Regions from separate parts of the Moorella sp. E306M genome, predicted to be linked through region 1. Evidence: riboswitches for the same ligand, from Rfam matches in the RefSeq annotation. Region 1 holds a riboswitch; each other region holds the start of a gene.
The links. A riboswitch is a leader RNA that binds a small molecule or an ion and turns the genes downstream of it on or off. The one in region 1 is predicted to bind cyclic di-GMP.
Positions count from the first base shown of each region.

Region 2: another riboswitch for cyclic di-GMP. It lies ahead of FLZ89_RS06160 (ATP-binding protein); the one in region 1 lies ahead of FLZ89_RS12210 (methyl-accepting chemotaxis protein).
Region 3: another riboswitch for cyclic di-GMP. It lies ahead of flgB (flagellar basal body rod protein FlgB); the one in region 1 lies ahead of FLZ89_RS12210 (methyl-accepting chemotaxis protein).

Region 1 is NZ_BJKO01000001.1:2,363,502-2,374,177, reverse strand. Features, by position in the region: gene FLZ89_RS12215 (GGDEF domain-containing protein) at 1-725, shown strand, start outside; gene FLZ89_RS12210 (methyl-accepting chemotaxis protein) at 800-2,836, opposite strand; cyclic di-GMP riboswitch class I at 3,055-3,142, opposite strand; gene FLZ89_RS12205 (ABC transporter permease) at 3,443-4,447, opposite strand; gene FLZ89_RS12200 (ABC transporter ATP-binding protein) at 4,428-5,399, opposite strand; gene FLZ89_RS12195 (NEW3 domain-containing protein) at 5,402-6,571, opposite strand; gene FLZ89_RS12190 (hypothetical protein) at 6,672-7,283, opposite strand; gene FLZ89_RS12185 (sigma-70 family RNA polymerase sigma factor) at 7,276-7,833, opposite strand; gene FLZ89_RS12180 (OsmC family protein) at 7,948-8,391, opposite strand; gene FLZ89_RS12175 (SWIM zinc finger family protein) at 8,463-9,305, opposite strand; gene FLZ89_RS12170 (DEAD/DEAH box helicase) at 9,350-10,676, opposite strand, start outside.
Region 2 is NZ_BJKO01000001.1:1,166,096-1,176,771, reverse strand. Features, by position in the region: gene FLZ89_RS06180 (FAD-dependent oxidoreductase) at 1-1,047, shown strand, start outside; gene FLZ89_RS06175 (ferredoxin family protein) at 1,047-1,325, shown strand; gene FLZ89_RS06170 (ferritin-like domain-containing protein) at 1,416-1,844, shown strand; cyclic di-GMP riboswitch class I at 2,329-2,415, shown strand; gene FLZ89_RS06160 (ATP-binding protein) at 2,613-3,872, shown strand; gene FLZ89_RS06155 (STAS domain-containing protein) at 3,898-4,227, shown strand; gene FLZ89_RS06150 (PP2C family protein-serine/threonine phosphatase) at 4,228-4,965, shown strand; gene FLZ89_RS06145 (STAS domain-containing protein) at 4,946-5,266, shown strand; gene FLZ89_RS06140 (DUF342 domain-containing protein) at 5,273-7,081, shown strand; gene FLZ89_RS06135 (3-hydroxyacyl-CoA dehydrogenase family protein) at 7,208-8,152, shown strand; gene nifJ (pyruvate:ferredoxin (flavodoxin) oxidoreductase) at 8,236-10,676, opposite strand, start outside.
Region 3 is NZ_BJKO01000001.1:286,850-297,525, reverse strand. Features, by position in the region: gene FLZ89_RS01530 (flagellar protein FlaG) at 3-365, shown strand; gene fliD (flagellar filament capping protein FliD) at 379-1,827, shown strand; gene fliS (flagellar export chaperone FliS) at 1,918-2,361, shown strand; gene flgN (flagellar export chaperone FlgN) at 2,364-2,852, shown strand; gene FLZ89_RS01510 (AbrB/MazE/SpoVT family DNA-binding domain-containing protein) at 2,894-3,097, shown strand; gene FLZ89_RS01505 (Uma2 family endonuclease) at 3,138-3,707, opposite strand; cyclic di-GMP riboswitch class I at 3,991-4,126, shown strand; gene flgB (flagellar basal body rod protein FlgB) at 4,288-4,686, shown strand; gene flgC (flagellar basal body rod protein FlgC) at 4,689-5,114, shown strand; gene fliE (flagellar hook-basal body complex protein FliE) at 5,453-5,764, shown strand; gene fliF (flagellar basal-body MS-ring/collar protein FliF) at 5,943-7,520, shown strand; gene fliG (flagellar motor switch protein FliG) at 7,532-8,542, shown strand; gene FLZ89_RS01475 (FliH/SctL family protein) at 8,532-9,356, shown strand; gene fliI (flagellar protein export ATPase FliI) at 9,353-10,663, shown strand.

The DNA.
Region 1 (10,676 bases):
CAAGGGATATAAAAAGATCTCACCCCAACCGGCTGGTTGCCGATGCTATGACTCGCAAAGTGATTACTATACCGCCAACGGCTTGCCTCACTGAAGCGCAAAAATTAATGGCCAAACATAAAATTGAGCATCTGGTAGTTACCAGAGAAAGTGATATTATTGGTGTCGTTACTCACACTCAAATTATGTCAGAATTGGGTAAATATACCGATGGCCTTACCGGGTTAAATAAAGCCGAAATCTTTTACGAAAAAGCCCTGGAGTTATTAAAAAAAGGCCAGGAGATTACGGTAATCTTCCTGGATTTAGATAACTTTGGCTTTATTAATAAAGAGTACGGCCACATCTACGGCGACAATGTCCTGCGCCAGACTGCTCTAATCTTAAATAGCTTAATCGACAGCAATAAGGAAACTCTATGTCGCTATGCGGGCGACGAATTTGCAGCCGTAACTAACCGGCCCCTGCCCGAAGCCGAAAAACTTGCCCGGCAAATGGTCCTGGCCCATGCTAATGAAAACTGGCCCGGGAAAATAAAGGTCGCCATTTCTGCCGGCGTAGCCGGAGGCCGCTGTTCAGAACTACACAATTCTGGTGAAGACAGTAGTTACATAGTCAAATACCTGGTCAATACGGCCAGCCTGGCTTCAACCAGAGCCAAAAAACTGAAAAAACCGGTAGTAGCTGTGAAGGCAATTGAGTTTAATAAAACTGTAGGTATGTAGGTATATTGGCCGTGACCTGGCGACAGGTTTGCTCCCTGCACGGTTGTCTTTAGCGCCGTAAGACAGGTTGCCATTCATACCTTGAAGCGCCCCACTTGTTCTTCTAATCGCCTGGCTACCCTGAGGACCTCCTGGGCTGTTGAGGCTATCTCCTGGGTTGATGCTGACAGTTCCTCAGCCGAGGCCGAAATCTCTTGTGCCGAAGCTGAAGTTTCTTCCGACACAGCACTTATGCTCTGAACCCGTTCCAGCATCACGTCCTTGGCCTTCACAGTGTTGTCTACCTGACGGTACGTCTCATCGATCGTGGGTGCTATAGCGGCTACCGAATGGAGTATGTCGTCAAAGGATTTGACCGTTTTTTCTACATTTTCCAGTTGCGCAACTACCTGCCTCCTGACTTCCTCCGAAGTGTTCACAACTTCATTGGTCCCCGCGGCTATAGTGTCCAACAGCGCCCTGATCTTATCCGAAGAAGCACGGGACTGCTCAGCCAGCTTGCGGACCTCATCCGCCACCACTGCAAAACCGCGGCCGGCCTCGCCTGCGCGCGCCGCCTCAATGGCCGCGTTCAAGGCCAAAAGGTTCGTCTGGTCTGCTATCCCGTTGATCACTTCCAGGATCTCGCCTACTTGATTCACAGAGCTGCTTAAATCAGTTAATTTCTCCACGACCACCTTGAAGGCCTCGCGCACATCCTTGATGGAAGCAATCAGGATGTCCAGCTCTTTCTTGCCTACACCTGCCAGCCTGGAGGTCTCTTCGGTGTTAGCCTTAACGTAACCAAGTTCGGTGTACACCTTCTCCAGGTTGGAGGTTATATTTTCAACGAGGCCCAGTATTTCCTGCAGGTGACCCGCTTGTTCCGAGGCTCCCGAGGCCACCTGTTGGATGGCCTTGGCAACTTCGCCGGAAGAAGAGGCGATCTCTTCTGAAGCAGCGCTTAAGGCCTCCGAGTTGCCGGCCAGCGTTTTAGCGTCTTCTTTGAGTCCTGAAAGCAACGGTTTGAGGTCGGCCTGCAGGCGGTGCACCGCCCGGACGAGCCGGCCTATCTCATCCTTCATGCGGAGGAATTTTTCAGAAACGGGTCGGGTGAAGTCGCCACCGGCTATAAGCCCCAGGTCGTCGACAGCCAGGGCCAGAGGAGTGGTAATAGTTCTTGCCATTACAAGAGTCAGTACCAAGGCAACCAGGATTATGATCAGGGAGACAAACAGCACGGACCATTTAAGGCCGGCGATCTTCTCCAGCACCTCGACTTCGGGGGCGGCAACTCCCAAAGACCAGCCGGTGCTCTCAACAGGTGCGTAGGCTATAATTTCCTTTTGGCCCTGGAAGATGTAATTGCCGACTCCCCTTTCTCCTTGAATCATCCTGGACATTACTGCCGCCAGGGAATCCAGGGAAGGGTCAGACTTAACCGCCTCCACGACATTCTCCTCATTTGTGACCCTCTCCGCGTCCTTGTGAGCTATGGTCTTACCGGTACTGTCTACTGCAAACGCATACCCAGTACGTCCATATGTAATGTCCGCCACCAGCTCGCTGAACTTTGTCGCGTCCACTATACCAATCAGCACGCCGATTATTTCATCGGTGGCATAGTTGCGTATAGGTGTGGTATAAGCAAATATAACCGACTTGTCGATCTTGCTGACAATAGTGCTGGAGACGAAAGTCTTACCCTCCAGGGCAGCCCGGAAGTGTTCCCGGTCTGCGATGTTAGCTTTACTGCCGTCGGAATATACTGCGTTCCCTTCCTTATCAGCAATGCCAAACCGCCTGAAGCCCAGACTTCCCGCTTTTTTTTGCTCTTCCCGGAGAACATCCAACTTTTCTTCTAGCGTGGCTTCGCGGTCGCCCCATCGCCCACGGATGACGGTGTTATTGGCCAGGGTTTCCATAACGTACATCCGCGCCTGGATGCGGCTTTCCAAAGTTTCGGCGGCCTGCTGGGCCATCTTCAACATGGCCTCTTTAGCTTCGCTCTCCAGAGCGTTCCTGGCACGGTCGTAGCTTACAAATACCAGCACCAGGCATCCAACTAGAACGATCAGCCCGAAGAGCGCGGTCATCTTGCCTCGCAGACTTCCTGTAAGTTTTCCCATCATACTGCTGCCGGTCGCTCCCGCTCCTGGCGAACTTCGGTCTGCGGGGCGACCTATACCTCCTTCATTACATTTGTCTTGCTAGAACGACAATAGCTTTGCCTCAGCCTCACCCATTAAGGAACTAACCTAACGTTTTACCCCATTTTGCGTTTAAATTTAAACGGCCGCTTTCACGGCGGCCGTAGAGAACCTGTATTTAATTTCAACTTACTTACTCCCCCGGCAGCCTGGCTACCATATCCTTAAAACGGACTTAGGTCCGCGGCTTTGCGCCCCCGCCTTTCGACGAGTTTGCCTTTAGCGGTACTGGCTGTATTATGCAATGTGACGTGACACAATCACTACTTTACTACATTTGGTCGACATTTGTCAACAGAAACCCCGAGGTGTGTCATCGGATTGTGATGTTGTCACGAGCTTGCTTGCCACAAGGGGCGACACCATCGCCGTTGCTGCCCTTCCTCCGGTTTAAGGACCAGAGAAGCCACCGGAGATATAATTTTAAATAAAAGACTAGAAGCCAGGATTGCGGACCCCAGTCCCTCGAGGAGTAAAAAGAAAAAAGCCGGTGAAGATTTATCACCGGCAGAGGAAAGATATTTCAGCCTAGCCGGCCCGTATTTCCTGGCGCATAAAGAAGTAATAGGCCAGGGCAAAAATCAGCATGGTGGCTGCGATAAGCCCTACCAGGTGCGGCCAGATGAGAAGCAGGCTCTGGTCCAGTGGCAGGCTTCCGGGTATAGCCCCTTCTAACTGTTCCACCAGTACAGGTCCTAGGGTCCTTACCCCTGGGTTCAAGAGAGTTACTGTAGCTTCATCGTAAAGAGTCGTCGTCGAAAGGCGGCTAAGATTTTGTTTCAAAGTCGCATTGTGCAGGACCCGGGCCGGCGCGGCATCTTCACTTACCGGAAGGAGACCGTCGGCAATGAGCCCCGCCAGCATCCCGGCAAAGAGGGCGAAAAACAGCCATACGGCTATCCCGGCCAGGGCCGAGGTGGCCGTCTGGCGGAACAACAAAGAAAATAGGAGGGAGACACTCAACCAGAAGGCTACATAAATAATGGTGACCAGGAGGTAAATAAACAACCGCCCGATTTCCTCGCCCGTGGGAGGAACGCCAATTAGCAGCAGCCCCAACCCAGCCACTAAGAGCCCCAGGGCCATGATGACCAAGGCCAGAACTACCAGACCGGCCAGGAACTTGCCGTTGATGACATCGTCCCGATAGATAGGCTGGGCGAGCAACCGGCTCAAGGTACGTTTATTATGCTCACCGTTAATGGCATCAAAACCAAGGGCCAGGCCCAGCAGGGGCCCCAAAAAAGAAATAAAAGTGATGAAGGGTGGTAAGGACCCGCCGCTGGTGGTAAAAAGGCGCAGGAAGACAAATTGAGGATCACCATCCCCTGCTGTCTGGCGGATGCTCTGGGCTGCTACGTAAAAGGCACCAATGCCGGCCACGGCCACCAGGAAAACCAGGATCGTAAAGCGGGTGCTGCTCAGGTTGTCCGCCAGTTCCTTCTGAAAAACAGTTTTCAGGCCACCGCTGAACCACTCCTGTTGCCGGAACCAGTCCAGCCAATCTTTTAGTTTAGCCTGCCATCGTGCCATGGTAACCCTCCCCCTGGAAGTACTCCCTGTATATATCGTCCAGGTCATAGCCCCGGGCGCGCAAATAGAGCAGGGTAAATCCTTTACCGGCCAGGTAAGGCGTAAGCTCGGGGCGGATATCGCGGCCCGCGGCGCAGCGGACCCGGATAAAGGCTCCGTGACGCTCGACAGCGGTCACGCCCTGAAGGGACCGGAGGGCAGAAAACAAATTGTCATTGTCCGGCTCGGCCTGCAGTTCAATCTCCAGGGGCTTGCCCGCCATGACTTGATGCCCGAGTAAAGCCACCGGCCCCGCGGCCAGGAGTCTGCCACCGACAAAAATTCCCACCCGGTCGCAGATTTGCTGCACCTGGTGCAGGAGATGGGAGGAGAGGAGAACTGTTTTTCCGCCTTCCCGTGCCAGCCGGACAATCAGGGCCAGCATCTCCCGTACGCCCTCGGGATCAATGCCCAGGGTAGGTTCATCGAGGATAATAATCGCCGGGTCCTTTACCATGACATCGGCAATGCCCAACCGCTGGCGCATCCCGCGAGAAAACTCCTTCACCTTGCGGTGGGCGTAATTGCTTAAGCCCACCTGGTCCAGGCTTAAAGCCACGCGCTTTTCAGCTTCCGCCGGGGGGATCAGGTTCAGACCGGCGGTATAGAGAAGGTTCTCCCGTGCCGTAAGGTCGTCGTAGAAGCCGACATTATCGGGTAAATAGCCCACTATCCTCTTAACCTCCAGGGGGTGACGGGTGGCATCTAAGCCCTTTACCAGGGCCTGGCCGGACGTCGGCTCAGTCAACCCCAGAAGCATTAAAATCGTCGTCGTCTTGCCGGCACCATTGGGCCCCAGCAGGCCGAAAATCTCTCCCTCTCTGATTTCCAGGTTGAGGTCCTGGACGGCAGTTATGGAGCCATAATGCTTGGTAAGGTTCCGGGTGACAATGACTGCTTCCTGTCCTGCCATGGCTATCGCCGTCCGTACTTCCGGAAAGTTCGCCCAACAGCACCAATTACACCAAGAACCAGGATTACCCCCACCAAACCCCATAGGGTAGAGGTCCGCACACTGACCCGCAAATCGGCGCTGCCACTAGTTTCCTGGGTACTGGCCGTAAGGCGCACCACGTAGTCACCGGCTATGGCCTTGGGCGAGGGTTTGATAAAAGCCGTTACCTGCTGGCTGGCGCCAGCCGGCAGCATGTCAATCTTCTCCGGTTTAAAGGTGACCGCCCAGCCGCTGGCTGCATTGGCGGCAAAGGTAATGTTGGCCAGGTCGGCGCTGCCAGTATTTCTCACCACCATGGTTACCGGGCTCTCTTTGCCGGCAATGGCGTCAGCGTTCAGGCGTCCAGACGGGGTAGTCAGTTCCAGGCTATAGGTGCCGGTAATGTTAACTTTGAGAACAACGCCTGCTTTACTGCTCCCCGAAATGGCTTGGATAGGAATATTATAAGTGCCTTCCTTGACGTTCTGGGGCGGCTTGACGGTCACATCCAGGTCCTGGCTCTTACCAGGCTTTAGACTTAAACTAGCAATCTGCTTGCTGTCATAAGCCGGGCTAAAGGTTACCTGCCAACCTGGGGGCGCCTGAGCGCCCAGGCTGTAGGAACGCTCCTGGGCGCCATTATTGGTCAGGCTAACCCGGAACTGGAAGCTTGTGCTACTGGTTCCGCTCAATACCGGGTAGTCGGTGGTCATCTTGTCACTGCCGGAAGCCACCTCTTTAATGAGCACCTGCAGGTCAAGGCGGGAAGAGGCGCTGCGCCCACTGGCCTGGACCACAAAGCTGTAGTTCCCGGGTTTAACATCGGCCGGCACTTCTACCTGGAAATCAACGCTGGCCGGATTATCAGTATCGGCAAAAGCCTGGCTGACAACCATGCCGCCGCCTTTAAACAGGGCCTGCCACCCTTTGGGGGCGGAAACAACTTTCAGATCAACTTTTTGAGGTACACCGCTATTGCGTAACTCCAGGGGAAAGGTAATCGTTTCCCCGGGTTGGGCCTCAATGCCCGGGAAGGCCGTGGATAGAAGCAGGCCGTTATCCGCCCTGGCTGTCTCTACAAAGGGACTGAAGGCCAGGGCCAGGAAAAATAAAAGAGTAGTCAGGACTAAACATGAGCGCTGGCGAAGCAAAATAATTCCCCCCTATCGCAGATATCAATAAATAAATTCTATACTATAGACGTCCGGTTAGGCCGGGAGGTTACAGCTTGGACAAAAAATTAGGGCGTTTTTAGCGCCCAGTCCCCGTAATCTTATCCTCCTCCCGATAGGGTATTACCTTGTCGCCGTCGAACTCCAAAATCAGGTAGTGGTATTCCGGCCCCCATTGCTCCTGGTAGGTAATCAGGATCAAGGCGCTCCTGCTGGTATCCGAACGTATCACCTGCACGGGTAAGACCAGGTAGGCGTTAAGGGGCTGGGTATAGATAAGCTGCCAGCCTGCGTGCTCCCGGCGCTTGCTGATGGAAGCCAGGAGCTGGTTGGAACCCTCTACCTGACCGATGCTTACCAGGGCTTCGGGCTCCGGGCCGTTTAAGCTAACCATGCGGTATTGGAGTGGTGTAACTTTAAATCCTGCTGGCGGCTCAGGTGCAGTAGCCGACCATTGCCACCAAACCAGGAATAAAAAGACCAGCACCAGGGCCGCTACCCCGGCCAGGGACCACTTCACCTTCCGCTGCCGGGTAGATACGGTAGGTACCTCTGTCATTGGTAAGGAAGCCACCCTATTTTGTACCCGCCGCCGCATGGCGGCTGTAAAATGCCAGCCAGCAAGGGGCGGCGGGACTTTCCCCGGTAATCCGGCCAGTAGTTTATCCAGGCGGTCCCGGCGTTTAGGCATCACCCTCACCTACCTTAAAAACTTGCTGCAGGCGCTGGCGGGCCCGGTAAAGACGGATCTTTACAGATGGCAGGGATATACCCAGGATTTTAGCAATATCCTTAAGGCTTAACTGCTCGTAATAATGGAGCCAGATTACCTCCCGGTAGATAACCGGCAAATTTAAAATAGCGCGCCATAATTCCTGCTGTTGCAGGTTTTCCAGCACCCGGTCCTCCACACCGGCAAAGGTATGCTCTGGCGGCTTAACGAGTTCTACGTCGCGACGACGGGTCCGGGCCCGCAGCTGGTCGCGGCAGAGGTTGACAGTTATATGGTATATCCAGGTATAAATGGAACTACGACCCTGGAATTTATCCAGGTTGGTGTATATACGGATAAAAACCTCCTGGGCTACATCTTCGGCCCAGTGGAGGTCATGGAGATAGGAATAGGCCAGGTAAAGGACTTTATCGCCGAAGCGCCGCATCAAGTATTCCAGTTGTTGCTGGCGGTTCTCTAGTTCCAGGGGGGCCGCTTGCGGCTGGATAGAGGGTTCATACATACCCATCTCCATTTCCCTCCCCTGAGGTGCTGTTATTAATATATTTTAGCGTTTTGTTATAAGGTTTAAAAGACCACTTAAAAAAGCGGCCGAGATATTAATCGGCCGCTGGTTGAAGTATTATGGTGCTGGGATTACTGGACTGCGGTTACCGTTAATTTCGTAACAGTAACTGATAGGCATGGCTTTTTTCAAGGTATTGACCATACCACAGTACTTGCTTAAAGATAACTCGATGGCGTGCTTGACCTGATCTTCAGGGAGTTCGGGCCCGGCCAAGCGGTAAACCAGAGTAGCAGCAGTAAAGATTTTAGGATGCTCTGGAGCCCGTTCAGCCTCGACGTCAATGGCAAAGGAAGCCAGGGACAGGCGTTTTTTCTTGAGGATGCTCAGGACATCCATAGCCGTGCACCCGGCCATACCCATGAGCAGGACCTCTGAAGGCCTGGCCCCCAGGTTCTGGCCACCATGCTCAGGGGCGGCGTCCATGGTTACCGGCTGGCCGGAAGCCCCCAGCCCCTTTAAGCGCATATGTTCCCCTTCCCAGGTTACGGTTACTTTCATCTTTATCCCTCCTGGTACTATTTTTGTTATTATACATCAGGAGCCGTATAGAAGCAATTTTGGGAAACCTGTCACACCTGACTACCGTCTTCTCCCGCATCATAAGCCAGCTCATAAGCCTTACGGGAGATTTCCTGGTAATAGCTATTTAAAAGCTGATAAAAATCCCGGGCATAGCGCCCAAAGGGAGGAGGACCCAGGCGTTTTAAAACACCCCCGGGAACGGCAGGTGGGTGCATATTAACCTGGAAGGCATCCAGCCCTTCCCCGGACTGCCAAAAATCAACCGGGTCGACAGGTAACTCCGGTGGGGAGCTACTTTCTTCTGGGACCGGCTCCATCTCTTCTTCTTTTTTAACTGGTAGGGAGGGGCCGCCGGCAAGGGCTGCACGCTTCTCTCTGAGAGCCTTGATTATCGCTTCTTTTTCCCGTCCGCGCAAGAGGAAAAGTAAAAAAGGGTCGCTATCAAACTTTTCACCCAGCAAATAATAGACGGCGGCGATATGCTTGCAGGGGTTGGCCCAGTCAGGACAGGTGCAGCTGGTCACGATATCTCCTGCAGCATGGGGGAAGAGGGACAGGCTCACCCCGGTAAAGGCCTCCTCAATATCATCAGGCATTTCGCCAGCCAGCAAGCGAGCAGCAAAAGCTGCCTGACTGGCGAGGGCCTCTATTACCCGTGTCCATTCTCCGTCTGACAGGGGCTTAATTTTAATTTTTACATCGTAGGGTCTGGGTCTGCTCCCCTGTACTTTAGCCTTGACCAGCCCTGGGGCGAGATCTATACTTAAGACGTTACCCCGCCGCGCATAGGCCCGGCCACGCTGCAGGCGGCTGGCCCAGCCAAAGGACTCCAGGACATCCAGCCAGCGTCTGGCCCACCAGTTGTTACCGAAATTTCGCCGGGAAGTCATTCTTTAACCTCCAAAAAGCTTTTAATCGAATTTGTTTTTTACGGTTAAAGTTCTATTCCCTCGCTCCGTAAAGCCAGCAGTTCCCGTAAGTCTCCAATTGACAATTCCGTAAGCCAGCCTTCACCGGTACCGATAATTTGCTGCGCCAGGGAACGTTTTTCCTCGATCAGGGCGTCAATTCTTTCTTCAAGCGTCCCGGCGCAGATAAATTTATAAACCTGTACATTTTTCTTCTGGCCGATGCGGAAGGCGCGATCGGTAGCCTGGTCTTCTACGGCCGGGTTCCACCAGCGGTCAAAGTGAAACACATGGTTGGCCCGGGTGAGGTTTAGTCCCACCCCGCCAGCCTTGAGGGAAAGGATGAAAAAGGGCGGCCCATTGTTTTCCTCCTGGAAGCGGCGGATTAGCTCCTCCCGTTTGGCCCTTGCCAGCCCCCCGTGGAGGAAAAGGACTTCCCGGTCAAAAGCCGCCTCTAAATATTCTTGCAGCATTTGCCCCATGACGGTAAACTGGGTAAAGATGAGGGCTCGTTCCCTGGCTGCCAGGACCTCTTCTAGCATCTCCTGGAGCCGGGTAAGTTTCCCGGAGCGCCCGTCCAGGTGGCTACCGTCACCCAGGAACTGGGCCGGGTGGTTGCAGATTTGTTTTAATTTGGCCAGGGTAGCCAGGACCAGCCCTTTACGCTCGATGCCGGTGGCGGCTTCTATCTTTTGGAGCATGTCCTGGACAACAGCTTCGTAGAGGGTAGCCTGTTCCCGGGTCAAATGGCAAAAGACCTTGATCTCCTGCTTTTCCGGCAGGTCCTGAATGATTGCCGGGTCAGTCTTGATCCGGCGTAGGATAAAAGGTTGGACCAAGCGCTGCAGCCGTTCCGCCCGCTCCCGGTCCCGGTAACGTTCTATGGGGATCATAAAACGGTTGCGAAAATCGGCCAGGCTGCCCAGGTAGCCGGGGTTTAGAAATTCCATTATGGACCAGAGTTCGCTTAAGTTGTTTTCCACCGGTGTACCGGTAAGGGCGATTCTGAAACCGGCCTTTAAGCGTCGGATGCTCCGGGTCTGTTTGGCTTCCGCATTTTTAATATTCTGGGCCTCGTCGAGAACCACCCCATCCCATTCTACGGCTGCCAGTTCCCTTTCATCCCGGTGAACAAGGGTATAGGTGCTGATTATCAGGTCCCGTCGGGCTGCCTCCCGGATAAATTCGTCGCCTGAGAGGCGCTCACTGCCGTGGTGGAGAAGGACTCGCAGTGAGGGGGCAAAACGCGCTACTTCCCGCTGCCAGTTGCCGGCCACTGAAGTGGGACAGATAAGGAGAACCGGGCCGCTGGCCATTCCCTGTTCCTTGCGGTAAAGCAGTAAAGCCAGGAGC
Region 2 (10,676 bases), 1.2 Mb from region 1:
CTTACTTTGGGTTACAAAAGCATGGCCTTTGCCGTCGAGCCTTACAACGCCTTTACCGTGCTGAGGGCCCGCTTTGACCGCTGGCTGGCGGAACAGGCCGTGGCAGCCGGGGCCTTGCTGATTAATGAAACCGTCGTCGAGGACCTTCTCTGGGAGAAGGATCGCGTCGTTGGGGTAAGGGCGGGCCGGGCTGAGGGCGATGTCCGGGCGGAGGTAGTCATCCTGGCCGAGGGCGCCAATTCCCTTTTAACCCAGAAGGCCGGCCTGAAAAAGGACGGCATCAATACCAACCAGCTGGCCGTAGCCGTCAAAGAGATCATTGCCCTGCCCCGGGAAAAGATTGAGGACCGCTTTAACCTGGAAGAAGGCCAGGGCTGCACCATTGAACTCCTCGGTGAAGCCACTAAAGGTATGATGGGTACGGCCTTTATCTATACCAACAAGGATTCCCTATCCGTTGGTGTAGGCGTCCTTCTGTCGAGCCTGATCCGCCGCCGTTTGAACCCCAACGATCTCCTGGAACACCTGAAAAGTCATCCCATGGTGCGGCGGCTCCTGGCCGGGGGGGAGAGCAAGGAATACCAGGGCCACCTGATTCCCGAAGGCGGCTACCGGGCCATTCCTAAACTCTATGGCAACGGCGTCCTGGTAGCCGGTGACGCCGCCATGCTGGTCAACGGGATTCACCGGGAAGGCTCGAATCTCGCCATGACCTCCGGCCTGCTGGCAGCGAAAACCATCCTGGCCGCCCGGGAAAAGGGCGACTACAGCGCGGCCAACCTGGCGCCCTACCGGGAGATGCTGGCGGAGAGCTTTGTCTTGCAAGACTTGCAGAAATACCAACGGGCCCCCTTTTTCTTTGACCAAAATCCCCACTTCTTTACCCTGTATCCGCAGCTCCTTTCCCGGGCCGCCAGGGAGTTTTTAACTGTCGATAATGTACCCAAGGGGGAAAAGCAGAAGCGCATTTGGAGAGAAATTACGGCCCAACGCAGCCGTATACAACTGGCCGGGGACCTTTACCACCTCTGGAGGGTGATGGGATGATGCGCCTGGAAGATAAACTCTTCCTCAACCGTTACCAAACGGATAAGCACCCTCACTTAAGGATCAAGGACCGGGAGGTCTGCCGCCACTGTGACGGCAGGCCCTGCACCTTTATTTGCCCGGCCCGGGTATATGTCTGGAATGAAGGGGAGAAACGGATCGAGACGGCCTACGAGGGTTGCGTGGAGTGTGGCACCTGTCGCTACGGCTGCGCCCACGATAACATTGACTGGCGTTATCCCCGCGGCGGCTTCGGCATCCTGTATAAATATGGTTAAACCAATACCTGGACTTGATTTTTTTGTATGGGCACACTTACCAGGAAAACTAATATTATGTAGTATAAGTATACTCCTGGAGGTGGCCCTATGACCATCGAGCAAATAATCAAGCTTCTCAACCTGGACCTGTCCTGGGAATACGCCGCCATGATCCAGTATATCCAGCATGCCAGCATGCTTACCGGTCCCCAGTATGTTGCTATTATCGATGAAGAGCTCCAGCATGCCCAGGAAGAACACGAGCATGCCGTAAAGTTAAGCGACAAGATCCAGTACCTGGGCGGCATTCCTACCGTCCAGGTGCAGGAAATCAAGACCTCCCTCAATAACGTAGAAATGCTGCGCCAGGACCTGGAAGCCGAGTATGACGCCCTGAATCGTTACCTGCAGCGCATTGAACAACTGGAAGCCTTGAAATTGTACGATGTCGCCCAGGTCATCAGGGAGATTGCCGTAGTTGAGCAGGAACATATTATTGACCTGGAGAAGGCCCTGGGTATCCAGAAGGTAAGATAACACCGTTTTGCCCCCTAAGCCATGGATGAAGCAACCAGTGCCATGGCAATTTTTTTGTTACGGCTCTGGCAACCATGGGCGGGGTAAATTAACGATTGCTTTTTTCCGAGAGAAGGAATTTGTTGAGCGGGGTCGAATATAAAAATATTAAAGCAAATTATTGGAGGATAATTCCAGCGATGGCAAAGAGCATAACAGAAATTAACATAAAAAATAAAAATAACCAATGGGGGGGGGGGGGGATTATATGCCTTGTATGTAAAATATTGGAAAAAAGTTTCCCCTCTATTAGCCCCCTTAAAATTACTGCAAATAACATTCCTCCCAACCCATCCAGTGTTACCTTCCATAACACCTCCAGGAACCAGAATTTCCTTGTGATTTTTCGGAAAAATGTCCAGGGGTCACTGGACAGCCGTCACCATACCTTCTCCTCTGCTCCCAGGGTTTCCTAAGAGATATCTTTCTTATGTAAATAGCTTAAAGTGTTCAAGGGCAAACCACTCGAAAGGGTGGGACGCAAAGCCATGGGTCTGTAGCCACTTGTTGGTATGACTGCCAGGCTGCCACTTTAAAGTAAAGGGCAGCCATGCGAATTACTCGTGGCTGCCTTGCTATTTCTAGATGGAACGAAGGCGGGGGCGGGTTCAGTGCAAAGGGATACAGTTACCCAAATTTTACTTGAGATAAGGAAAAAACTTCTCTTTATGGGAGAAAGAGAATCTTTAAACCTGGTTTAAAGCCAGAGCAGTAGAGGGGGGGTCAGCTATGCAAGAGTGTAGCCAGTGTGCCCGCAAGACCCCAGATCGTTCTTGTGTCGATTGCGATTATTTCATGAGTCCCGGCCCTTTGCGCCGCAAGCCGCCGATGCCCATAGGCATTAGCCTGGTTGCCGCCGATGGGAAACGTTATGCCGGCCGTATTCTCGTATTGAATACCATGGAACTGGGCCTGGAAACACGAGCTCCCGTTCCCGGTCAATACCGGATTTATTTAAAGCAGCATCTTAGCCTGGATGTAGCAGGGGTACCGACCAAGGGCAAGGGTAACATCCACCTTTTTGATATCATAGCCGTTTACCGGGGCGAGGAAACAGCCAGCCGCCTGGGTAATGAAGAATACCGTTTACTGACGGGTAGTACCGAGGACTTCATTGAGCAAGTATCCAAATTAGTTCCCGCCCATTTACAGGACCTGGTTAAAGAACGACTACTGGCCGAATTAGAAAGCTCCGAGATTTTTAATGCCATGCGGTTGGGCAAGGTAATGCGTTACGAAAAGGGGCGTTTTCGCCATCTGACAGGACAGGCTGACCTGGAACTGCCCCTGCCGGCAATAGAAAATTTAATGCGCCAGGCAATACACCGGGGAACCCACTGCCGGGAAGTGATAGTAAGTGATGACGGTAAAAGGATTTTTGACCTGCACGGTATACCCCTTGACTCCCGGTCAGGGGGCCTGCTGGCCTTTGATCTAACCGAAATTATTGAAAAGGAAAGGCAGATGCGCCGCCAGGAGATGCAGGCCTACCGGGAAGCCATGGCTGCCGTCACCAATGGGCGCCTGCAGCTTTTGACTTCAGAAGAAATGGTAGCTGTATTATCCCAGGGGAATGAACTGGCAAGGGGAGTAGTTAACAAGGCTGCTGACATAGCTTTAGCTCGCAGCAAGTTATGCAGTCTGATACCTGCGGCTTTTAGCGCCCGCGCGTACGGCATGGCCTTATCTTTAACGGAGGCTTTGACCAATACATTAAAACATGCTACGGGTGGTGAATGGGTGGTACGGCAGACGGATGAGGCCATCCGGGTAATTATTCAAGACCAGGGCCAGGGAATTAAGATAAAAGATTTACCCAAAGCGGCTTTAATGCGACATTACTCCACAAAAAATTCTCTTGGTTGTGGGTTTACTTTAATGCTTTATTATGCTGATAAAGTTTATCTAACTACCGGTTCCAGGGGAACCACCCTGGTCCTGGATTTCCATCAATCAGCAGGTGAAGAAATCTGTTCTCCAGCTTCTTAAGTAAAGAAAGAGGAGGAGCGATATTATGCTGGCAATCTCTGTAACCAAGGGCGATTATGGGCGCTGTTTAAACCTTAAAGGGGAGTTAGACATGGAAACCCTGGCCACGCTGGAGCGAGCAGCAGAAGTACAGGAAGGAGAGGGGCAATTGGAAATAAACCTGGCAGGAGTATCCTTTATAGATTCTACAGGTCTCAGGGGTTTATTAGAAATACAGCGTCGGTGGTCAATGAAGGGAGGTAAGGTACGGGTTATTAACCCCTGTCCAGAGATTGCCGAAGTTTTCCGGCTGGTAGGTATGGAAGAACTTTTAGATTGTAGTGACCAGAGCAAGGCAACCGGGGGTGAATATTAAATGTCCCTGGATACCGGTGGAAATGGGAAACAAATAATACATGCCGGTATACAGGGTGCGGGGTGTAGTATTCCAGCAGACCTGGAAGGCGGCGACTTTTTTGATTTTATTCCCCTGGGGGAAGATCAACTTATTGTTGCTATCGGAGATGTAATGGGTAAAGGTATGCGTGCCGCCGGGCAAATGAAGGAGCTTTGTACAATCTTACATGCCTGTACCAGGAAAGATCTGTCCCTATTAGAAATCATAAATCAGCTGGCTGCAATCGGAGGAAAGCAGCTGCATCGCGCCGGTTCCTTTGCCACCCTGTGCCTTATTTCTTATGAACGGCAGCATAATTGTTTAACCTGCCTCAGCGCCGGACACCCGTCTCCGGTAATATTTTCAGGCCGTAATATCCACGTACCCCGGGTAAGGGGGGTGGCCCTGGGCTTCCTGGAAGAATACCAGGGTACTCGACCGGAACAGGTTGTCCTGTCTCGCGGCGATGTAGTTATCCTGTATACCGATGGCCTGGTAGAAGCCCGCGATGCCAACGGTCAAAATTATGGTTTAAATCGCCTCAAAGAGATAGTTGCCGCCAATACCTGCCTGGATGCAGTTGAACTCCAGGAGGTTATCTTAAATGACTTATTTACCTTTACCGGCTGCAGGCAGCAAAGGGATGATGTAACCCTGGTAATACTTAAGAAAGAGCTGGAAAAGGGGGGTGAGTGTCATGGAGATCAGGGTAAATAAAGAAAAGGAAAAGGCCACCCTGCTGGTAGCGGGGGAATTGGACTACAGCAATGTTGCTCAGCTGCAGCAAGAGATTGAAAGGCAGGAGGCTCCCGTGGTGGAGGTAGTTCTTAAGGACCTGCAGTTCATGGATTCCTCCGGTGCCGGGATGCTTCTCAGCCAGGCCAGGTTGTTGAGCCAGCAGAACCGCGTTTTGAAAATTACCCATATACCCGCAAATATTCGCCATGACCTGGAAATAATCGGCTTTTTCCGCGTCTTAGAAACCCTTAAAGGCGCCCCTCAAAGTGGAGGGGAGTGATTGCATGTGGAATCTTTAAAGACTGGAGCCCTTGAACAGCCCGGGGAAAAGGGCGTGGCGCCTCGGGCGGCCGTAATAAACGGACAGCTGGTAATAGAACACCCGCCTGGAGGCCCTTATCCGGTGATCGTGCCCTGCCCGGGGTTGCGCCTGGTAGTAAATGGGGAAGAACGAAGCGAACCGACGCCTGTAAATGAGAAGGACAGGGTGGAAATAATCGTCCTGGATGAAAGGCGGGAAGGATACTGGCAGGTAAAGGTTAGTGCGGATAAACAGGAGGCATTTTTACAGGTAAAACCCTGGGTATTAGTCCGGCGGCAAGTGCGGGACCTGCCACCAGCGCGGGTTTTATACCTGGAGGTCCTGGAGCACGAAGATTTCTATAAACCCTTTACCCTGGAAGATTTAACCAGGGAAATGGGGCGCCAGGGTATCAAGTATGGTATCGACTGGCAGGCCTGTGCCCGGGGACTTGAAGCCTCAACCGAGGGTACTTTAATTATTGCCCGGGGGCAACCACCAGTACCAGGTAAAGACGCCACGGTAGAATTATTCTTTACTACCCAGCAAAAGGTTCCAGTAGCAGTCGGAGAAGAGGAGACAGTGAACTTCCGGGAAAGGTTTCGTTTTACCGCGGTTGAAGCCGGAATGGTCCTGGCCAGGAAACACCCGGCCGAAGTTGGGCGGCCGGGGAAGGCGGTAACGGGGGAAATAATCGTGCCCCCCGAGCCCAGGGATATTCAAATGACAGCCGGTTCCGGCGCTGTTTTAAGCAAAGATGGTTTGGAGATCATTGCTACCATAGCCGGCCGCCCCGTGGCAAGGGGGGTTAAAGGGCGGGTTGTTATCAGTGTGCTCCCCGCCCTCATGCACCCTGGTAATGTTGATATTACCTCGGGAAACATTTCTTTCACCGGCGATGTAATGATTGCCGGCCAGGTTGAAGAAGGGATGAGTGTTGAGGCTGGCGGTAATATTTATATAGAGGGCGCTGTATCCAGGGCCATGGTCCGGGCCGGGGGCTTAATTGAGGTAGGCGGCAACGTTTTTTCTTCCCTGCTGGCCGCCGGGAGTACGGTGGCTTTGCAGCAGAAATTCGGCTCAATACTTGCCAGGGTTGCTGCCATCCTGGAGCAATTTGTAGCCGCTGCTACCCAGCTTTTCCATCATCCTTCCTTCAAAAAGGATGACCTTAAAGGTGGTATTGGTCCCCTGGTATTACTGCTTTTAGAGAAGAAATTTCGCGAGCTTCCTGCGGCGGTAGAATTACTAAAAAAGGAAGCCCACAGCCTTCCTGCTATATCAATGAATAGTTCGACGGCATTGATAAATGAACTGGAACGCCTGGTAAGGACACCATTGGCCATCAACAGTTTAGAACAACTGGAATCAATGTTGAAAGAAATTATAACCTGGCGGGATGAGATTAATATACCGCCTCAAGGTGCGGCCGACATTATAATTCACTACGCCATTAACTCAACCGTTATAGCCACCGGTAACATTAAAGTAATAGGTGATGGCTGTTATCATACCAGGTTGCAGGCCGGGAAAGCGGTAGCTGTGCATGGTGTGTTCCGCGGTGGGGAGATCCAGGCCCAGGGTGACGTTTATATTAAAGAACTGGGCTCCCGTACCGGTACGAGTACCAGGGTCGAAACCCAGGCCGGGGCTACTGTGACCATAGCTCATGCTTTTGAGAATACTTCCATCCGGATAGGTTCCCGCCAGTATTCTTTTGTTCAGGAAGAATGGGGAGTGCGGCTATGGCTTGACCGGGAAGGAAACCTGGCCAGGCGTACTATTCCAGCCTGATAGAAGCTAGCCGGATACAACCCCCCCCTGAAGGGGGGCTTTTTACTTCCAGGAGGAAATCAAGGGTGGAGGAAGAATTATTAAGGGGTTTTCGCAATAACTAGACTGTGGTAAAGAAGGGATATCATGCAACTTGAAGACATCAAGGAAATAGCCGTTTTAGGTACCGGCACCATGGGCCATGGTATTGCTTTATTATGCGCCCTGGCAGGCTATCAAGTGCGGCTTTTTGGCCGTAGTGAGGATAGCCTTAACCGCGGCTTCCGGAACATTCGCTCCGGCCTGGAGTTGCTGGCAAAGGGTGGCCTCGTGGAGGCTTCCCGGACTGAAGGAGTTATGACGAACATTAAAGGGTTCACAACCCTTGCTGAGGCCGTTACAGGGGTTGATTTTGTCATTGAAGCCATTGTTGAGGACCTGGCTGTTAAGCAAGGGGTATTTCGCGAAGTCGAGGCCCTGGTTCCACCCCACACCATCCTGGCTTCAACCACATCCGGCCTGGACCCCACAAAGCTGGCGGCATTAACCAGGCGGCCGGAAAGGGTTATTGTTACCCACTTCTGGAATCCACCCCATTTACTCCCCCTGGTAGAGATAGTGCGGGGAGAAAAAACGACTGACGCTACCGTGGGAGTTGCCATGGCTCTGGTTGCCAGATTGGGTAAGAAACCCATTGAAGTCAAAAAGGCTATTCCCGGCTTTGTGGGCAACCGGTTGCAGTTCGCCCTCCTGCGCGAGGCCCTGTACATCGTCGAACAGGGCTGGGCGACGCCAGAGGATGTGGATGCGGCCGTTAAATATAGCTTTGGCCGGCGCCTGGCAGTTACCGGTCCCCTGGAAAGCGCCGACCTGGGCGGATTGGATGTGTTTTATAGCATCCAGTCTTACCTTAACCAGGACCTCTGCCATGAACGGGGGCCGTCACAGCTTCTCAAGGAAAAAGTAGAGCGGGGAGAACTGGGTGTAAAGACCGGCCGCGGCTTTTACGACTGGCAGGATGGACGGGTGCTGGCCATTAAAAAAGCCAGGGAAGAAGACCTGATTAAGCGGCTGCAGGAAGATAAGTTTTGAGAAGACGGTTGCTCATGTTTAGTTGAGAGTTAAAAAGGCCAGGAGTTTTAACTCCTGGCCTTTTTGATTACAGGCTATAGGGTCTACCCTTCCGCCAGCTTCTTGTAGTATTCCAGCCGGGCTTTGGCATCGGCTTCGGCCTTGGCGAAGAGTTCTTCGGCCTTTTCCGGGAACTGATTCTGCAGGGAGGTGTAACGAATCTCGCCCATCAGGAAGTCCCGGAAGCTGGCTTTAGGAGCCTTGTAATCGAGAATGAACGGGTTCTTACCTTCTTTGATCAGGTCCGGGTTGTAGCGATACAGCGGCCAGTATCCGGATTCGACTGCTTTTTTGGCTTCCAGCTGGCTGTGGCTCATGTCGATACCGTGGTTAATGCAGGGCGCATAGGCGATAATCAGGGAAGTACCCTCGTATTTTTCTGCTTCTACCAGAGCCTTTAACAGCTGGGTATGGCTGGCTCCCATGGCTACGGAAGCCACGTAGACATAACCGTAGGACATGGCCATGAGGCCCAGGTCCTTCTTTTTGGTGTATTTACCGCCGGCAGCGAACCTGGCCACGGCACCGGTCTGGGTGGCCTTGGAGGACTGACCGCCGGTGTTGGAGTAGACCTCGGTATCCAGGACCAGGATGTTGACATTGGCGCCGCTGGCCAGAACATGGTCCAGGCCGCCGTAGCCGATGTCGTAGGCCCAGCCGTCGCCGCCGATGATCCAGATGGATTTTTTCGTCAGGTAATCCTTCAGCCCGTCAATGGCTAGCAGCAGTTCCTTAACGCCGCCGTCGGCCTGCTTGATCTCTTCCGGCAGGAGGGCTTTAATTTGATCGCCTAACTCCCGGGAACGGTCGGCGTCTTCCTTGCCGGCCAGCCAGGCCTCACAGGCGGCCTTGAAGGCGGCGCTGACCGGTGCGGCCAGGACCCTGGTAATGGCGTCGGTTAGCTCTTCCCGGCGTTTTTCCACGGCCAGGCTGATACCGTAACCGAACTCGGCGTTGTCCTCAAAAAGGGAGCTGGCCCAGGCCGGACCATGGCCCTGGCGGTTGACGGTGTACGGGCAGGTCGGTGCGCTGCCGCCCCAGATGGAAGAACACCCGGTAGCATTGGCAATAATCATCCGGTCGCCAAAGAGCTGGGTAACGAGTTTAACATAAGGTGTCTCGCCACAACCGGCACAGGCACCGGAGAACTCCAGCAGGGGCTGGCGGAACTGGCTGCCTTTAACGGTGGCCGGATTGAAATTAACCTTTACTTCCGGCAACTGCTCGGCAAATTTATAGTTTTCGTTTTCCACGGCCGCCACTTCATCCAGAGGCACCATGGTCAGGGCCTTGACCTTGGCCGGGCAGACATCAACGCAGTTGGCACAACCCGTGCAGTCCAGGGGTGACACCTGGATGCGGAACTTCAGGCCGGCAGCCTCTTTGCCAATGGCATCTCTGGTGACAAAGGAAGCCGGGGCCTGAGCCAGGTCTTCGGGCCGCGCCAGGTAGGGACGGATGGCCGCATGGGGGCAAACCAGGGAGCACTGGTTACACTGGATGCAGTTTTCAGGTAGCCACTGAGGAATATTAACGGCAATCCCCCGTTTTTCATATTTAGTGGTACCGGTGGGGAAGACCCCATCGGGAGTAAAAGTGCTGACCGGTAGCTGGTCGCCCTTCAGGGCCATTATTGGCCGCACGACCTTGCGAATGAATTCAGGTTCGTCATTGGGGGTCGTGGCTGCGGCCTCGTCCCGGGCTTCGGCCCAGGCAGCCGGGTATTTAATCTCTTCCAGGCCTTCCAGGGCCCGATCCACGGCGGCCAGGTTCATGTTAACGATTTGCTCGCCTTTCTTGCCGTAGGTCTTGACGATGGAGTCCTTAATAAACTTGATGGCATCGTCTACCGGGATAACATTGGCAATCTTAAAGAAGGCGACCTGCATGATGGTGTTAATGCGCCCGCCAAGGCCGACTTCCTGGGCGACTTTTACCGCATCGATATTAAAGAAGCGCAGTTTCTTACTGGCGATGGTCCGCTTCATGGCAGCCGGCAGGCGGATTTCCATCTCCTCGGCGCTCCAGGGGGAATTCAGGAGGAAAATCCCGCCCGGTTTGATACCTTCCAGCAGGTCATAACGGGTGACATAGGAAGGATTATGGCAGGCGATGAGGTCCGCCTGATCGATTAAATAGCACGATTTAATCGGCTGGGGCCCGAAGCGCAGGTGGGAGATGGTGACACCACCTGATTTTTTGGCGTCATATTCAAAGTAACCCTGGGCATAAAGTTCGGTATGATCGCTAATAATTTTAATGGAGTTCTTGTTGGCGCCAACGGTACCGTCGGAACCCAGGCCAAAGAACTTGCAGCGGAAAGTTCCTTTGGGTGCCGTATCGATATATTCTTTGATTTCCAGGGAAGTATTGGTCACATCATCGATAATGCCGACGGTGAAATGGTTCCTGGGCGTGTCCGCCGCCAGGTTGTCAAAGACGGCCTTCACCATGGACGGGGAAAATTCCTTGGAGCCGAGACCGT
Region 3 (10,676 bases), 2.1 Mb from region 1:
TATTGCGGATCGAAGGAGTCGATCCTTTAATCCTAAACCAGGTCCAGAGCCAGACACAGAAACCGGCAGTGCAGGATGCTAAAAAGATTAATGTAGACAGCGAGCAGGAAAAGCGCCGGCAAGAGGGGCAGGCCGGGTATTCCCAGGGTAATTTAGAGCAGGCAGTAGAAAAGCTAAACGCTGCCACGGAGCTTTTCAACATTAAACTGCGCTTTAAGCTTGACCACGAGAAGGGCGAAATATATGTTTTGGTGATAGATGCCAAAGAAGGCAAGATTATCCGCCGCATTCCACCGGAAAACGTTCTGAAAGTAGCCAGCCAGATGCAACAGCTGGTGGGACTGCTCCTGGATGAGCTGATATAAGGGGTGTTCTAATATGGTGGGAAGCCTTTATATTTCCGGCCTGGCTTCGGGGCTGGATACAGACTCTATCATCAACCAGTTAATGGACATCGAAAGAATACCCCTGACCAGGCTGCAGCAGCGCAAAGACCAGTATAACGTGGAGAAAAACGCCTGGCACGATATTTATACACGGTTAAGCAACTTGCAGAGCAAACTCACCGATCTTAAACTTGCCTCCACCTTTACTGGCATGAAAGCCACCTCCAGCAATACCTCTGCATTGACGGCTTCTGCAGCCAGCAACGCTGTGGCCGGAAGTTATAAAGTAGGTATTATCCGGTTAGCCCAGGCCCATAAAGTGGCGAGCGTGGAGCAGTTAACGGCGGACGATAATAACAGCCTGGGTTTTAGTGGTACCTTTACCATTAAAGTAAATGGAATTGTAAGGACGATTACCGTCGATGCCGGTGATAGCCTGAACTCTATCAGCGCTAAAATCAATAAGAGCCCTGATGAAGGGGGAGCGGGGGACATTGTGACGGCCAGCGTCATTGACCACCGGCTTGTCATTGCGAGTAAAACAAGCGGCGCTAATGGGGGAATACAGTTTAATGATGATGCTACGACCCATATATTGAATAGCCTTAAAATAATAGATGCAACCGATACTACCAAGCTCCTGGCAGGTGCAGAGATTGCACGCGCCCAGGATGCCGAATTTACCATCGATGGCCTCACTATAACCCGCTCCTCCAATACCATTACTGATGTCATCCAGGGGGTTACCCTGAACCTCCTGGCTGTAACTGACACCGATGGTAATGGTACCATTGAAGCGGCGGAAACTTTGAGTTTGGATATAGGCAAAGATACCCAAAAAGCCGTCGATGCTGTTAAAGCTATGGTGGATCAATATAACTCGGTTATGGATTTTATCAGTACCAAAGCCGGGGATGAAGGCGATTTACAGGGTGATCCTACCCTGGCGCGGGTGCAGAGTTATTTATGGCAACTGATGACAGCTGAAATAGCAGGCATAACGGGTCCTTACCAGACCCCCTGGAGCATCGGCATTTCCACCGGGGCCACGGTGGGCAGTGCTTCGTTAACATTCGACCGCAGCGGTAAATTAACCCTGGATACGGAAAAACTGACGGCCGCTCTGGAAGATGACCCGGCAGCCGTCATGGCTGTCTTTACCAATGACAGCGGCACCGGGCTGGTTGACAGGCTGGATGATTATCTTACTTCCCTTGTCCGCTCCGGAGATGGCATTATTCCCTCTCGGGAAAAGTCTTTGCAAGATATTATGGACGACCTTGACGACCAGATCGCCCGCATGGAAGACCGGCTTGCTATAAAGGAAGAGCAGCTCCGGCGGCAGTTTACGGCTATGGAGCAGGCCCTGGCGGCTTTGCAGAGCCAGGGGAACTGGCTGGCCGGGCAGATTGCGTCCCTGAGCGCTTACCAGGTAAGGTAGTGTTTTTATTGAAGTAAAAGATACGGATAAGAGAAGGCTCTGCAACCCTGCCCGCAGAGATGACAGGCTTGAACAGCAGTATACGCCGAAATGCGGATAGAGAACGAGGTGCAACTTATGGCTGTAAATAATCCGTACCAGACTTATCAACAAAACCTTGTCCAAACCTTGTCCCAGGAAAAGCTGGTGCTGATGCTTTATGATGGAGCCTTGCGCTTTTGCCGCCAGGGGCTGGTTGCTATGGAAAAAAAGGATTATGCCGGAGTAAGCAATAGCCTGGGCCGGGCCCAGGATATCCTGAGCGAACTGATGGCGACCTTAAACAGGGATGTAGGAGAAATTGCAGAGAACCTCTATAAGCTTTACGACTTCATGTATCGTCACCTGGTCCAGGCTAACGTAAAAAAGAGCGCAACTATGATTAATGAAGTAATCGACCTGTTACAGCAGCTGCGCGACACCTGGGAAGAAGCGACAAAAAAATACCAGTCCCACGATTATCGCACCAGAGTTGGGATGAACTGGCAGGGCTGATAATGAGCGAGATAGAAATAGTGGCCAGGCGGCTTTTGCAGGCGTATTATCAGGAAATAGAACTGATGCAGGTATGGCAGCAAAACTTAGAGCAACAACAGCAAGCCATTCAAGCCGGCGTCTGGGATGAATTAAATAATCTCATAGCAGAAGCCGCTTCCTGGAGGGAAAGGCTGACCCGGGCGCGGCAGGCTACCCGGCAGCTTGAAGAATTCCTGGTATTAGTTTCAGGGTGTGAAGCTCTGGAGTGGGAAAAGATTGAGTTCCTGCCAGAGGCAACCCGCCAGGAGCTGGCCGGGGCTACCCGGCAGGTGCGATCCCTTTGGGAGGAATGCCGGCATTTGCAGGAAGCTAATCTAAAAAATATACAAAAAGCTATGGCAGCGATTAAGTTGGAATTGGAGCAGGTACAAACAGCCCGGCAAATGGCCCGGGCCTACAGACGGGAAAATAAAACCGCTGTACCCCGGTGTCTGGACCGGCGGCTATGAGTTAAGAAGGGGCAGCGAGCGGGGGCAGGAGAAGGAAGACCATGAGCAAGCAGATTGAAATAACAAAACTATCAAGCCGGGGGCAGGTAGTTATCCCGAAAGAGATCCGGCAGCAGCTGGGATGGGAAACGGGCGATCACGTGGCTGTGGAAGTGCAGGGGGATATGGTAATCCTGCGGCGCCTGCAGCTGGAAAGCTGCCGGCAAGAAAGGCACCAGCAGGTGAGGATGAGTTTAATCAAGTAGATGAAGAAACGGGTGCGGGGAAAGCGGTAAAAGCCCGGGGCTAATCTCCCGGTAAAATATCCTGGACGGGAATGTTTAGCCCCGGGAAAGCCAGCGGTGAAATATGGTCGCCGCGCCCGTATTCTTTAACCTCTCTATACCCGGAGGGCGAAGGCAGGCGATAGGCAGTCACCTGCTGCGCCTGCAGGTTAACCAGCCATACTTCCTTAACCCCACCCTTTGCATAGAGGTTTGCCTTTACTTCGCGGTCATAAGCCATCGAAGTGTCGGACACCTCGACTAACAACAATACGTCCTCCGGCCGGGGGTGGAAAGAAGCATAATAATCATCACGGGCCTTAAGCAACATCAAGTCAGGCTGGGGTTCCGAGTGTTGGTCCAGGCGTAAAGGGTTGTTGGTGTCTACCAGGGCATTATCGCCTATTTTGGTGCTAAAGATATGAAGCAGCCGTCTGACACACGCGGCGTGCCTGGTCCCTATCGGCACCATCTCTATAATCTCCCCCTCGATCAGCTCTACCCGGTCGTCTTCTCCCAGGATGCCTGCCCGGGCCATCTGGTAAAACTCCTCAACAGTAAAACGTCGGCGAGGAACCTCGACTGCCGCCATTCTTTAGACCCCCCTTTCTTCTGTCCTTCCCTTAATGTTATATATTATAGCCCTATATCCTTTCCAGGATGATTGTCGTATCTATACCGAATCCCAGGCCGGTTGGGATGGCTATATTATACCACAGTTGGAAGCGAAATCTTTAGAGGAAAGAAAAATAGGAAGCTGTTCCCGGAGGGGTGGAACGGCTCATTTTTTTGGTTGATTTTCTCCCGACATGCAGGAATTTGGCAAATCGTGTTGAATAAATATCGAAAATACAACGGTAAAATTTTCTTACTCCGGGCGTCAAGGGCAAGCTCTCCGAAAGGGGATGCGCGCAAAGCCATGGGTCTAAGGTCCGTGTCTTCCGGGGCAGGGCTTGTACGCTTCTTGTTTCTAGCCCCGGGGTGAAGGACTATGACTGCCAGGCCGCCGTTCCCGGTTCCTTTGAGACGCCCGGTAAACGGGCTTTTCTTTTAGGACTAAAGTCCCAGACTAATTTGGGCCTTAAGCCCGATACCCAAATTCCCATAGAAATGCTAAAGTGGTAACCGCTGGAGAAAAATATCGTTTTTCCGGGAAAGAGGGGGAAACCTGGATGTTTATGACGCCGGCTTTATATGTCCTGGAAAAGGCCCTGGACACGGCGGCTTTACGCCAGCGGGTCATCGCCCACAACATCGCCAACGTCAATACCCCGGGCTTCAAGCGCTATGATGTCTCCTTTGAAGAGAAACTCGGCCAGGCCCTGGGACTGGAGCCGGGTCTAACCCTGTACCGTACGAACCCCTATCATCTGCCGTCAGCCAGTCTGGATCTTACCCCGGAGGTTAATCAGGATAACAGCACCACGATGCGTCAGGACGGCAATAACGTAGATATCGACCGGGAGATGGTCGACCTGGCCCAGAACAGCTTGAACTTTAACTTTGCCGTCCAGCAGCTAAACGGCCGGCTGGCCATGCTGCGCTATGTGATTAACGAAGGGAGGCGGTAGGGGTGGAATTATTGCCGGCCCTGGCTATCAGCGCTTCCGGCCTTACGGCCGAGCGCCTGCGCCTGGATCTCATTGCCAACAATCTAGCCAATATCAATACCACCAGGACACCCCGGGGCGGCCCCTACCGGCGGCAGGTGCCGGTTTTTGCGGAGAAACTGCGGGAAGCGCTGGGACAGTCGCCGGACCAGGCTCCGGGCAGGGGAGTGGAGGTCGCGGCTATTGTTGAGGATAACACGCCGCCCCGCCTGGTATACGACCCGTCGCACCCGGATGCCGACCCTGACGGTTATGTGGCATTGCCCAATATCAATATCGTTAACGAAATGGTGGACATGATCACCGCCACCAGGGCCTATGAGGCCAACGTCACCGTCCTTAATGCGGCCAAGGCCATGACCATGAAGGCCCTGGAGATCGGGCGTTAGAGGTATGGTATGGCTGCCGCCCCAGCCATGAAGTATGAAAATATATGGCTGGGAAAAGGGGCTGGAGGGTACAGGCGGAGGGCGACTTGGTTCGAGGCGTCAGCAAACTCAGCGAAGCCGTAGCGAGGCGGCGGTGAACGGGATGGGGATCGTAACGTGGCTTAGGAATAAGAAGTAGCACACCCCGTGATGCATGATTGAAACGCCAAAAGTTTAGCCACCCCCGCCGCCGAGCAAGGCTGAGCGCTAAGTTTGCTAGCTGAGAACCACCGGAGCCCGGAGGCTGTACCCTCCAGCCTGAAGGAAGCTGGGTTATAACTTTCAGGAGGAAAATGCACATGCTCTATTCACCTGTATCCCTTTTAATGCCGGCTCCCCTTCAGGAGAGCCAGCAGTCCCGGCCCGTTCCCCAGGGTACAGGAGCCGTAGCCGGGTCTTTTGCAGAAATCCTGATGGAAAAACTGGGGGAAATCAATACCCTGCAGCAGCAGGCCGATGCCCTCACCCAGGAGTACCTGGCCGGTAAAATCGAGGACGTTCACCAGGTCATGCTGGCCCTGGAACAGGCCAACCTTTCCCTCCAGCTGGCCGTGCAGGTGCGCAATAAGGTCGTGGAGGCTTACCAGGAAATCTCCCGCATGCAGTTCTAGTGCCGTCCTTGAGCCGGGTCGGTAGCAGCGCGGCACTTGAGGGGAGAGCAGTTGCTTGCCCTGGACCGGCAGGGGGCGGTGCGGCAGGCGGTGAAAGTTAGGTGCAGGGGAGGCATTTTTTCCTGGTAGTGATATTAATTATGGTTAGCAAAGCAATATTGCCTTCCGGGAGCTCAAAATGAAGCTTAAACAAATTCTGGACAGGATAAAAAATTTCTGGCAGGGTTTAACTCCCGGGCGGCGTTCGGCCCTCCTGGCCATCAGTATAGCCGCTCTGCTGGGTGGCGCCTTTTTGCTGCAGTGGCTGCTGAAGCCCCAGTACGCACCACTGTTTACCAATTTGCAGCAGCGTGATGCGGCGGCGGTAGTGGAAAAGTTGAAAGAAATGAAGGTGCCCTACCGGCTGGCCGGCGAGGGGACGACCATCCTGGTGCCCAAGGACCAGCTCTACCAGCTGCGCCTGGACCTGGCCAGTGCCGGGGTTTTAAACAGCGGCCAGGGGTTTGAACTCTTTGACCAGAACAAGCTGGGGATGACCGATTTTGAGCGCAATCTAGATTACCAGCGCGCCCTCCAGGAAGAGCTGCGGCGGACCATCGTTGCCCTGGACGAAGTGGAAGACGCCAGGGTGCACCTGGTCATTCCCCAGCCCAGCGTCTTTCTACAGGAACAGCAGCCGCCTTCGGCGGCGGTAATGCTAAAACTTAAACCCCTGGCCCGTTTAAAACCGGAACAGGTCAAGGGCATCATGGAGCTGGTGGCGGCCAGCGTAGCGGGCCTCAAGCTCGAGAATATCCGCGTTATTGATATGTACGGCAACGTCTTGAGTGACGGCCTGGCCGGCAGCGACGCGGCGCCCTTAAGCCAGAAGCAACAAATCCAGATGGAACTGAAGAGACAGTATGAAAGGGACCTGGAACAGCGATTGCAAGCCATGCTGACCCAGATCCTGGGTCCAGGTAAAGCTGTGGCCATGGTCACCGCCGACCTGAACTTCGACCAGCAGGAAATTAAGCAGACGGTGTGGGGCAAGGAAGGCGCTTTGAGGAGCGAGCAAGTTAAAACGGAGCAGGGCAGTACCGGCGGCACCGGTGGGCCGGCGGGGACGCCGGCCAACACCCAGCCTCCGGTATACCAGGCCCTTAACCCGGCAACGGGGAATTATAATAAATCCGATACTGTTCATAACTATGAGCTTGACCAGACCCAGACCCATACCATCGTGGCTCCCGGCCAGGTAAGGCGGCTTTCTACGGCGGTGGCTGTCAACGGCCCGGTGACCCCGGCCCTGAGAACCCAAATACAAAATATCGTCGCCGCTGCTATAGGCTTCGACCAGGCCCGGGGCGATCAGATTAACGTTGAACCAATACCCTTTGACAACTCCCTGCAGCAGCAGATGGCGGCGGAGATGGAGGCCCGGCAGCAGCGCCAGCAACTGCTCCAGCAGTACCTTCTCTGGGGAGCGGCAGGGCTGGGGGGCTTGCTCTTACTGGTGGTGCTGGTCATGCTTCTGTTACGCCGCCGGCGACAGAAGACTTTACAAGCGGGGCTCCCCGGCGCGGCATTAACAGCTGGCATGCAGGCTGGTGTACCGGTAGAACCCCTGGTAGTTGAGCCGGTAGAACCGGTGGATGTGGAAAAAGAACGCCAGGAAGCCGAACGCAAGGCCAAACTGGAGCGCTTACGGGAAATCATCCGCCAGCGGCCGGAGGATGCAGCCTTACTTATCAGGGCCTGGCTGGCGGAGGACTAGGGGTGGCTTGATTGGCGAAGCAGAAAGCTCTTTCCGGCCTGGAAAAGGCAGCGATTTTTTTGATTACCATCGGGCCGGAGTTATCATCTTTAATTTTAAAACAAATGGCCCAGGAAGATATTGAGCGCATTACTTACCAGATTGCCAACACTACCTCTATCGACCCGGCAACCATGCAGCAGATTGTCGATGAGTTCCTGCAGCTAAGCGATGCCCATACGTTCATCCTCCAGGGAGGGATGAAATATGCCCGCGAGGTGCTGGAAAAAACCCTGGGGCCGGCGCGGGCTTCGGAAATTATAAAAAAACTTATGGCCACTTCCAAAATCCGGCCTTTCAATATGATCCGCAAGGCCGACCCCAAGCAGCTGGTAAACTTTATTTACAACGAGCATCCCCAGACTATAGCCCTGATCCTGGCCTACCTGGAACCCGAGCAGGCAGCGATAGTGTTGGGTGCCCTGCCGGACCAGGTACAGGCCGACGTGGCCAAAAGGATTGCCCTCATGGAGCGGGCTTCCCCGGAAACGCTGCGGGAGCTGGAGAGCATCATGGAACAGCGTTTGTCCTCCCTGGTGGAGCAGGACTTTGCCGTGGCCGGCGGTTTAAAAAGCCTGGTGGACATCTTGAACCGGGCCGACCGCAGCACTGAGCGGACCATCCTGGAAGCTCTGGAACAGGATGACCCTGAACTGGCCGACGAGATCCGCAAGCGCATGTTTGTCTTTGAAGACATCCTGACCCTGGATGATACCTCAATCCGCAGGGTTCTCAGGGAAGTCGATCTCAAAGACCTGGCCCTGGCCCTCAAGGCGGCCAGCGAAGAAGTGGCCAACCGCATTTACCGCAACCTCTCCAAGCGGGCCGGCGAGATGCTCAGAGAGGATATCGAGTACATGGGGCCGGCGCGCCTGCGGGATGTGGAAGAAGCCCAGCAGCGTATTGTCCAGATTATCCGGCGTCTAGACGAAGCCGGCGAGATTATCATCGCCCGGGGAGGCGAAGACGCCATTGTTGTCTAGGATACTCAAAAAAGCTGGAACTGATGGGGGTGAAAGAGAGATCCCCCTGCGCACCCTGCAGGTGGATTCAGCTACAGATTTAACCGGAGAGCAAGAGACAGGTAGCCCCGAAGACCGGACCGTAGTGGAAGCTGCCGCCCGGGAAGTGACTGCTGCCCGGGAAAAGGCGGCCGCCATCCTGGAGCAGGCCCGCCGGGAGGCGGCGGCCATTAGGGAGGCAGCCTTGGAGGAGAGGCAGAAAGCCCTGGAAGAGGGGCGTGCTGCCGGGGAGGCCAAGGGCTATCAGGAGGGTCTGTCCCGGGCGGAGGAGGAAGCTCTTAGTATCCGCCGGGAGGCCGAAGCCGCCCGGGAAGAAGCCCGGCAGGTTCTGGCAGAAGCGCAGAGGGCTTATCAGGAAACAATCAGCGCCGCTGAGGGTGACATTATCGAACTGGCCCTGGCCATTGCCAGTAAAATAATAGGCCAGGAAATAGAACTGCGGCCGGACCTGGTGGTAGAAATGGCCCGCCAGGCAATCCGCCAGGTGGCCGAGGGGCAGAATTACATAATTTACGCCTCCCCGGAGGCAGCCGGGACTATCCGGCAGCGCCGGGCCGAACTCCTGGCGGAAGCAGCGCCGGGGGCGCGGCTCCAGGTAATTGCCGACCCGAGCTTTAAGGCTGGGGGATGCCGGGTAGAGACGGAAAACGGCTTTATCGACGCCGGCGTCGACAGCCAGCTGGAAGAACTGAAAAAGATCTTCCGGTTGGACGCCCGTGCTGCTCATGCAGCACCTGCAGGAGAGGCCTTTTTCCGGGCGGGTGGTCGGCCGTGAGCCTGGCCATCGACCTCACTACCTACCGGCAGCGCCTGGCATCAGCCAGCCTCTGGCGCCGGGGAGGCAAAGTTACCCGGGTGACGGGCCTCACCATCGAAGCCCGGGGCCTCAAGGCTGCCGTAGGCGAGCTTTGCTATATTTATAACAACGGTGCGGCCCCTGTCGTGGCCGAGGTGGTCGGCTTCCGGGAAGAAGTAACCCTCCTCATGCCCCTGGGGGAGCTGGAGGGCATTGGACCCGGCTGTCGGGTGATGGCTGCCGGCCACGGTCACCTCATCCCGGCGGGAAGGGAGCTGATGGGCCGGGTCCTGGACGGCCTCGGACGGCCGATGGATGGGAGGCCCCTTGCAGGGGACGCTCTCCAGCCGGTCAACAATTCTCCTCCCCATCCCCTGGCGCGGCGGCGGATTAAAGAGGTCCTGGCCACCGGGATCAAGGCTATCGACGGCCTCCTCACCTGCGGCTGCGGCCAGCGGGTGGGCATCTTTGCCGGCAGCGGGGTGGGCAAGAGCACCCTCCTGGGGATGATTGCTCGCCACAGCACTGCCGATATCAATGTCATTGCCCTTATCGGCGAGCGGGGCCGGGAGGTACGGGACTTTATCGAAGGCGACCTGGGATCGGAAGGCCTGTCCCGTTCTGTGGTAGTGGTCGCTACTTCCGACCAGCCGGCCCTGGTACGCATTAAAGGTGCCTTTACAGCGACGGCCATTGCCGAGTATTTCCGCGACCAGGGGCAAAACGTCCTCTTGATGATGGACTCTCTCACCCGCTTTGCCATTGCCCAGCGGGAGGTGGGGCTGGCCATTGGCGAGCCGCCAGCCACCAGGGGATATACCCCTTCCGTCTTTGCTTCCCTGCCCCGGCTGGTGGAAAGGGCCGGCAACGGGGCCAAAGGTTCCATTACCGGCCTGTACACGGTGCTGGTGGAAGGCGATGATATGAACGAGCCGGTGGCTGATGCTGTGCGCGGCCTCCTGGACGGCCACATCGTCCTTTCCCGGAAGCTGGCGGCCAGGAACCACTACCCGGCCATTGACGTCCTGCAGAGCATCAGCCGCCTTATGCCGGAAATTACTTCCAGGGAACAACAGGATAAGGCGGGATACCTGCGGGAGTTGCTGGCTGCCTACCAGGAGGCGGAGGATTTAATTGAGATAGGGGCTTACCAGCACGGGTCAAACCCGAAGGTAGACGCGGCGCTGCAATATTATGATGCCATCCAGTCTTTTCTGCGCCAGGACGTAGATGAATACTATGATTTTAACGCCACCCTGGCCGGGCTGTCATCTATATTTACTTAAAGAATAATATCCC